DNA from 2 places in the Brevundimonas sp. NPDC007368 genome. Region 1 is predicted to be linked to the other one. Evidence: predicted binding sites of a transcription regulator. Region 1 holds the regulator's gene; the other holds the start of a gene.
What was found. Region 1 encodes HrcA, which represses chaperone genes, less so after heat shock. Its sites were predicted from a motif close to GTTAGCANTCNNNNNNNNNGANTGCTAAC; they were not measured.
Positions count from the first base shown of each region.

Region 1 (4,164 bases):
GGCCCTGCTCGACCTGTGGGACGCCCTGACCGGCTGGCCCGCCCCGCCGGACGCCTGCCTGGTCAACCTCTATCGCGGGGAGGCGAAGATGGGCCTGCATCAGGATCGCGACGAAGCCGATCTGTCGGCGCCCGTCCTGTCGGTGTCGCTGGGCGATACGGCGGTCTTCCGCATCGGCGCGGCCGAAGGCGGCAAGACCCACAGCCTGAAACTGGCGTCCGGCGACGTCTGCGCCCTGACCGGCCCGGCCCGCCTGGCCCGGCACGGCATCGACCGCCTGCTGGCGGACTCGTCGCAGTTGGTCCCCGGCGGCGGACGGATCAATCTGACGCTGAGACGGGCGCGCTGATCGGGACTCGACGGGGACGTCAAAGCCGGGCCACAGTCCCGGCCTCATTTGTGACGCAGCACCGGAGACCCGCGATGACCCTGATCACCCGGCCCGAGGGCCTGAGCGCCGACCAGATCGCCCCCAGCCGCCGCAGCCTGGGGGTCGCGGCCCTCGGCGGCGTGGCCTTCGCCGCCTACGCCCCCGCCGCCCTCAGCCAGACGGCCAGCCCGATCACCACCGACAGCGCCGGCCTGATCGCCCACACCGTCTCCTTCCCGGCTCCCGACGGCTTCGAACTGCCCGCCTATCTGGCGCGGCCCGAGGGCGACGGCCCCTTCCCTGTGGTCATCGTGGTGTCCGAGATCTTTGGCGTGCACGAATACATCCGCGACATCTGCCGCCGCCTGGCCAAGGCCGGTTACGCCGCCGTCGCACCGGCCTTCTTCGTGCGCAAGGCCGACCCGGCCCCGCTCAGCGACATGGCCGCCATCATGACCATCGTCGGGGCCGCCGGATACGAACAGGTCATGGGCGACGTGGGCGCGACCCTGGAATGGATCGGCCTGCAGTCCTGGGCCAAGGCCGACAAGGTCGGGATCACCGGCTACTGCTGGGGCGGCAAGGTGGTGTGGCAGGCCTGCGCCCGCTTCGCCGCGCTCGACGCCGGGGTCGCCTGGTACGGCCGCCTGGCCCCCGCCGCCAACGCCACCGACGAACAGAAGGCGGCGGGCCGTCCCTGGCCCGTCGATCTGGCGGCTGATCTGAAGGCCCCGGTGCTGGGCCTCTACGGCGGGCAGGACGGCGGCATCCCCGTCGCCAGCGTCGAGGCCATGCGTGCGGCCCTGACCGCCGCCGACAAGAGCGACAGTCAGATCATCCTCTACGACGACGCCCCGCACGGCTTCCACGCCGACTACCGCGCCAGCTACCGCGAGGCGGATGCGCAGGATGGGTGGCGACGGCTGCTGGCGTTTTTCGAGCATCGGCTGAAGCACTAAGGCTACCTAACCCGCTCATCCCCGCGGAGGCGGGGACCCAGTGAGAGCGCCAGTCGGAGACCTCACTCGTCAATCGAAGTGCTTGGAAGCCAAAACACTGGGTCCCCGCCTCCGCGGGGATGAGCGGAAATTGGAAGCGAACCGCCCCAAGCAAAAAAGGCCCGGAGCATCCGCCCCGGGCCTTTTTCATTCTCACTCGGCCGAGGCTCACGCCTTAGCGTCGAAATTCCCGCCGGTCGTATTGGCTTCCGAATAGGCGCCGCCCGCCGGGCCAGAGCCCTTGGCGGCGACCGCCACCATGGCGGCGCGCACGGTGCGGCCGAACAGGGCGTAGCCGGGCTGCAGGGTCTGGATCACCGTGCCGCCGGGAACCGTGTCCGAGGGCTGCTCCATCACGGCCTGGTGCAGATGAGGGTCGAAGGCCTCGCCCGGCTCGGGCGCCACGCGGGTCAGACCGTTGGATTCAAAGGCCGACAGCAGGGATTTCTGCGTCAGCTCCAGGCCCGTGACCATGGCGGCGGCGGCGCTGTCGGTCTCGGCGCCTTCCAGCACCTTGGGCGCCGACAGCAGGCCGCGTTCCAGGGTGTCGGCCACGCTCAGCAGGTCCTTGGCGAAACGCTGGATGGCGTAGGCGCGGGCGTCGTTGGCCTGGGTCTCGGCGCGGCGCTTGATGTTCTCGGCGTCGGCCACAGCGCGCAGGGCGCGGTCCTTCCACTGGTCGCGCTCGGCGATCAGGGCGTCGACCACGGCCATGTCGCCGTCTTCGGCGGCTTCCTGCGCGGCGTCGATGGCGGCCTCTCCCATGTCCTGCTCGAGTTGGTCCCGGGTCTCGTCGTTGATGTCGTTCACGTCTCTTGTCCGTCCAGAATCCGGCCCAGCACCCGGGCGGTATAGTCCACCAACGGGATGACACGGGCATAGTTCAGTCTTGCAGGGCCGATGACGCCGATGGCGCCCAGCATCCGCTGCCGACCCGTCATATAGGGCGCCGCGATCACGGCGGAACCCGAAAGCGAAAACAAGCGTGTTTCGGCGCCGATGAAGATGCGCACGCCCTGGGCGGCGCCGACCCCGTCCAGCAGGCCGATCAGCTGTTCCTTCTGCTCCAGATCGTCGAACAGGACCCGCACCCGCTCCAGATCCTCGACGGCTTGCGCGTCCTGCAGCAGGTTGGCCCGGCCGCGCACGATCAGCGCCCGGTCGCGTTCGCCCCCGCCGGACCAGGCGGCCAGACCGTCCTCAACCAGACGGGCGGCGGCGGCGTCCAGCTCGCGCCGGGCGGCGTCCAGTTCGGCGCTCATCTCGGTGCGCGCCTCGGCCAGAGGGCGGCCCTTCAGCCGGGCGTTAAGGAAGTTGGAGGCCTCGGACAGCGTCGAGGGCGTCACCCCCGCCGACAGGGGCATCAGCCGATTCTCGACCGTGCCGTCGTCCCCGACCAGAACCGCCAGAGCCTGATCATGGCCCAGGGCCACGAACTCGACGTGCTTGACGCCCGCATCGCGCACCGGACTGGCGACGATGCCCGCCCCGCCGGCCAGACCGGACAGAAGGTTGCTGGCGGCGTCCAGCGCCTCTTCGAAGTTGCGCCCCTTCCCCGCCAGCCGCGCGTCGATCTCGCGGCGTTCTTCCTGACCGATGTCGCCGACCTCCAGCAGGCCGTCGACGAACAGGCGCAGACCCGCGTGGGTGGGCACCCTTCCCGCCGAGGTGTGGGGCGAGGCCAGCAGACCCGCCAGCGTCAGATCCTGCATGGTGTTGCGGATCGAGGCGGGCGACAGAGCCAGCCCGCCGCGCGAGATGGTGCGCGATCCGACCGGCTCGCCCGTCTCCAGATAGGTCTCGACGATGCGGCGGAAGATGTCGCGCGCGCGCGCGTCCAGCGTCCCCAGGCCAGCGGGGGCGCTTCCGAACGGCGACGGATGGGGGGCATACAGGCTCACGCTTTCAGGATAAGCACGCCCCACTCAGGTTCCAAGGAAATCCCATGCGCCCGTCTGAACGCACCCCCGAACAACTCCGCGCCGTCACGCTGGAGACCGGCGTCAACCGCTACGCCGAGGGCTCGTGCCTGGTCACCTTCGGCCACACCAAGGTCCTTTGCACCGCCTCGGTCGAGGAAAAGGTGCCGGGCTGGATGCGCAACACCGGCCAGGGCTGGGTCACCGCCGAATACGGCATGCTGCCCCGCGCCACCCATACGCGCGGCCGTCGTGAAGCCGCCGCCGGCAAGCAGTCGGGCCGCACCCAGGAAATCCAGCGCCTGATCGGCCGCTCCTTGCGCGCCGTGGTCGACCTGAAAGCGCTCGGCGAGCGTCAGGTCCTGATCGACTGCGACGTCATCCAGGCCGACGGCGGCACCCGCACCGCCTCGATCACCGGCGCCTGGGTGGCCATGGCCACCGCTCTCAACTACCTCAAGGACGAGGGCGTGCTGAAGGCCGACCCGATCATCGATCAGGTCGCGGCCGTGTCCTGCGGCATCTTCAACGACCTGCCGGTTCTGGACCTCGACTATGAGGAAGACTCCACCGCCGAGGCCGACAGCAACTTCGTCCTGACCGGCGCCGGCGGCATCGTCGAGATCCAGGCCACAGGCGAGAAGCGCGGCTTCTCGCGCCCAGAGTTCGACCGCCTGTTCGAACTGGCCGGCATCGGCTGCGGCGAACTGTTCGCCCTGCAGCGGGCCGCCCTCGGCAAGTAAACTGGGCCGCTAAAACCACAGACTAGGCCGCGAGGGCCGATCGGGGCATGGTGGGGTCTTCCGCGAACGGAGACTGCCTCATGCGCCCCGCCCTCGCCGCCTCTCTTCTGGCCCTGTCGGCCGCCCTTCTGGCC
Region 1 is NZ_JBIAFA010000006.1:98,383-102,546, forward strand. Features, by position in the region: gene ACFYLW_RS13915 (alpha-ketoglutarate-dependent dioxygenase AlkB) at 1-349, shown strand, start outside; gene ACFYLW_RS13920 (dienelactone hydrolase family protein) at 424-1,329, shown strand; gene grpE (nucleotide exchange factor GrpE) at 1,537-2,133, opposite strand; gene hrcA (heat-inducible transcriptional repressor HrcA) at 2,175-3,263, opposite strand; gene rph (ribonuclease PH) at 3,314-4,030, shown strand; gene ACFYLW_RS13940 (hypothetical protein) at 4,111-4,164, shown strand, end outside.

Region 2 (4,164 bases), 190 kb from region 1:
CAGTTTCGACCAGTGGGGCGTCGAACTGGGCAAGGTTCTGGCCAAGGCGGTGCTCAAGGACGTGGCGGCGGGGGCCCCCTCGCCCGAGCTCGACCCCTCGACCGCGGCCTTGCTGACCCGGCTGCTGAAGTGACCGTCGTCGCGCCGCTCTGGCAGAGGCTGGAAGGTCTGGCCCTGCTGGCCGTCTCGGTGCTGGTCTATGCCCGGTTCGGCGAGGGCTGGCTGCTGTTCGCCGTCCTCTTCCTGACCCCCGACCTGTCCTTTCTCGGCTACCTGGCGGGGCCGCGGGTCGGCGCCTGGGCCTATAATCTGGCCCACAGCCTGATCGGCCCGCTGTTGCTGGCGGCGACAGGCGGGCTGACCGGCGGGGGACTGCCCGTCGCCCTCGCCCTGATCTGGCTGGCCCACGTGGGCTTCGACCGCGCTCTCGGCTACGGCCTCAAGTCGCCGGACAGCTTCGGGATCACCCACCTGGGCCTGATCGGCAAGGCGCGGGCCGCGGCTTAGGCGACGGGAACCCCGGCGTCGGCGTCGTCGTTCCCCGGACTCAATCAGGAAGCCCGATGTTCAAGCCCTTCTTTATCGCCGCCCTTGTCGGCGCACTGACCCTGCCCGCCGTCGCCCAGGACCATTCACGCACCGAGCGGGTGCAGTTCGCGCGCGGCGCCTCGTCCGCCGCCCTGCACGGCAACATCCACGGCTATGACACGGTCGACTACGTCCTGAGCGCGCGCGCGGGCCAGACATTGAACGTCCGGCTGCAGCCCACCAACACCTCGGCCTATTTCAACGTCGCCCGACAGGGTGCGGACGAGGCCCTGTTCATCGGATCGACCTCTGGCAATCAGTTCACGGACCGCCTGCCGTCCAGCGGCGACTACGTCGTGCGGGTCTATCTGATGCGCAACGCCGCCCGCCGGGACGAGCACGCCAACTACACCTTGAGCATCGGCGTCCGCTGACGCCGGGCACGAAAAAGGCCCGACGTCGCCGCCGGGCCTTCCTTAGTTTCAGCGCCAGAACCTACCAGCGGCGGTCGTAGCGGTAGTCGCGGTCGCGGCGGTTCTGGTGGCTGCGCCACTCGCCGTGGTTCCGCCAGTAGCGGCCGTCGCGGTAGTAGCGGCCGTCGTTCCGCTCATAGCGGCCGTTGTAGTAGCCGTCGCGGCTGTTGATGCCGTGATCGCGCTCCCAGTGGCCCTGGTTCCGGTAGCAGCGGCCGCCGCGATAATAGTTGCAGCCGTCGCGGTCGCTGTCCGAGGCCACCGCGCCCAGACCGGCGCCCGCCAGGGCGCCGCCGGCGATGTAGCGACCGTCGCCCTGGCCGATGATGGCCCCGGCGACGCCGCCGACGACGGCGCCCAGCACGGCGTCACGGCCGGTGTTGTCGCGATCTCGGTCGCGATAGGACTGGGCGGCGGCGGGGGTCGTGGCCAGCATCGTCAGAGCGATCGCGCCGACGCCGATCTTGGAAATGGTCTTCATGTCGGGGCTCCTTTCGAAAGCCGGTTGATCCGTTGTCCCCTTTCTAGAGAGGCCCCGCTGAACGACCCCAAGGGGTCCCGTTCATATTCAAGTCATCTTGGAGCATCGCCAACCGGGCTCCCGACCCGCAGGTCGAGAGCCTCGACGGCGCGGCGTTAGCGTCCCGCCGGATACTGCATGGCCACGCTGACCCGCGCGTCGCCGCTCGCCGGCACGGTGAACTTGACCCGGTCAAAGGTCGGGGCCGCCCTCAGGGTCTCGCCGCGGAACATGGCCCAGCCCTCGGCGGGCATGCCGTTCGCCAGGGCCATCTGCTGATCGCCGTTCATGTCGTGCAGGACCGAGACGGAATAGTCGCCCGGCGGCACGTCCTTCAGGGTCACGACCCGGGTTCCGGCGACCGGCGACTTGATGATCTCGCCGTGGTCGCCCTCGTGCTTCAGGAACTGGGCCGAGGTCTGCAGCCCGACCAGCAGGTCGCCGCCGCGCGCCTGAACGCCGGTGACGGTGATGACGACATCCCCGGCCAGGGCCGAACCGGCCCCCGCCAGCACCAGGGACGACAGGGCGGCGGCCAGGGCCGCCTTTTGAACCGCTTGCATTTCTCTCTCCTCCTCTCGTGACCGGAGCCCGGGCGGCCCCTTGGGTTTCACGAAGACAATGAACTTTGTAATTTAAAGTTCTTGGAGTCAACAGGCCAAAATCGGGCGATGTTTCGCCGCCCTCGCCTTGACGCCCCGCAGCCGCCCTCCTACTTGCCCGATGCGTTAGCACTCTTGACGGTCGGCTGCCAAAGCGGCGACCGCCAGGGGGCCGCCCACCATTTCAGAACGCCCCGCTTCGGGGGTTTAAGAGGGAGAAGTCCGATGGCGTTTCGTCCGCTCGGCGATCGCGTGCTGGTCAAGCGCGTGGAAGAAGAATCCAAGACCAAGGGCGGGATCATCATCCCCGACACGGCCAAGGAAAAGCCCCAGGAAGGCGAAGTCGTCGCCGTGGGCCCGGGCGTCCGTGACGAAGACGGCAAGCACGTCGCTCTGGAACTGAAGGCCGGCGACCGCATCCTGTTCGGCAAGTGGTCGGGCACGGAAGTGAAGATCGACGGCGAAGACCTGATCATCATGAAGGAATCCGACGTCCTGGGCGTGCTGTCCTAAGCGAAATCGGTCCGGCGCAACGCGCCGGGCTCAGATATTCGCGTCGGCATAAAGCACCCGACGTCCGTCCTCATCGTCCAGAACATACGCATAAAGACAGGAGCAGCCCGCAATGGCCGCCAAGATCGTAAAATTCAACACCGACGCCCGCGACAAGATGCTGAAGGGCGTCAACGTCCTGGCTGACGCCGTCAAGGTGACCCTGGGTCCGAAGGGCCGCAACGTCGTGATCCAGAAGTCCTTCGGCGCCCCGCGCTCGACCAAGGACGGCGTCTCGGTCGCCAAGGAAATCGAGCTGGAAGACGCCTTCGAGAACATGGGCGCCCAGATGATCCGCGAAGTCGCCTCCAAGGCGAACGACAACGCGGGCGACGGCACCACCACCGCCACCGTCCTGGCTCAGGCCATCGTGCAAGAGGGCCTGAAGGCCGTCGCCGCCGGCATGAACCCGATGGACCTGAAGCGCGGCATCGACCAGGCCGTCGCCGTGGCCCTGGACGAAGTGAAGTCGATCTCCAAGCCCGTCGCCAACAACTCCGAAATCGCCCAGGTCGGCACCATCTCGGCCAACGGCGATGAAGAAATCGGCGCCCTGATCGCCCAGGCCATGGCCAAGGTCGGCAACGAAGGCGTCATCACGGTTGAAGAAGCCAAGACGGCTGAAACCACCGTCGACATCGTCGAAGGCATGCAGTTCGACCGCGGCTACCTGTCGCCCTACTTCATCACCAACGCCGACAAGATGGAGGTCGCCCTCGAAGAGCCCCTCATCCTGCTCCACGAGAAGAAGCTGACCTCGCTGCAGCCCATGCTGCCGGTGCTGGAAGCCGTGGTTCAGTCGGGCCGTCCCCTGCTGATCATCGCCGAGGACATCGAAGGCGAAGCCCTGGCCACCCTGGTGGTCAACAAGCTGCGCGGCGGCCTGCGCGTCGCCGCCGTCAAGGCTCCGGGCTTCGGCGACCGCCGCAAGGCCATGCTGGAAGACATCGCCATCCTGACGGGCGGCCAGGTCATCTCGGAAGACCTCGGCATCAAGCTTGAGACCGTCACCCTCGACATGCTCGGCAAGGCCAAGAAGGTCCAGATCACCAAGGACGACACCACCATCGTCGAAGGTTCGGGCGAGAAGGACGGCATCGAGGCTCGCGTCGGCCAGATCAAGCGTCAGATCGAGGACACCACCTCGGACTACGACCGCGAGAAGCTGCAAGAGCGTCTGGCCAAGCTGGCCGGCGGCGTCGCCGTCCTGCGCGTCGGCGGTTCGACCGAAGTCGAAGTGAAGGAAAAGAAGGACCGCGTCGACGACGCCCTGAACGCAACCCGCGCCGCTGCCGATGAAGGCATCGTCCCGGGCGGCGGCGTGGCCCTGCTCCAAGCCTCCAAGAAGCTGGTCGACCTGAAGGGCTCCAACGCCGATCAGAACGCCGGCATCGCCATCGTCCGTCGCGCCCTGCAGGCTCCGATCCGTCAGATCTCGGAAAACTCGGGCGTCGAAGGCTCGATCGTGGTCGGCAAGGTCATGGACTCG
Region 2 is NZ_JBIAFA010000006.1:287,033-291,196, reverse strand. Features, by position in the region: gene pgi (glucose-6-phosphate isomerase) at 1-133, shown strand, start outside; gene ACFYLW_RS14850 (DUF4260 domain-containing protein) at 130-507, shown strand; gene ACFYLW_RS14845 (hypothetical protein) at 564-962, shown strand; gene ACFYLW_RS14840 (hypothetical protein) at 1,024-1,482, opposite strand; gene ACFYLW_RS14835 (DUF2141 domain-containing protein) at 1,638-2,084, opposite strand; gene groES (co-chaperone GroES) at 2,349-2,636, shown strand; gene groL (chaperonin GroEL) at 2,749-4,164, shown strand, end outside.
Region 2: groES (co-chaperone GroES) is a predicted target of HrcA. The motif match lies at 2,249-2,277, and genes of this name have one in related genera.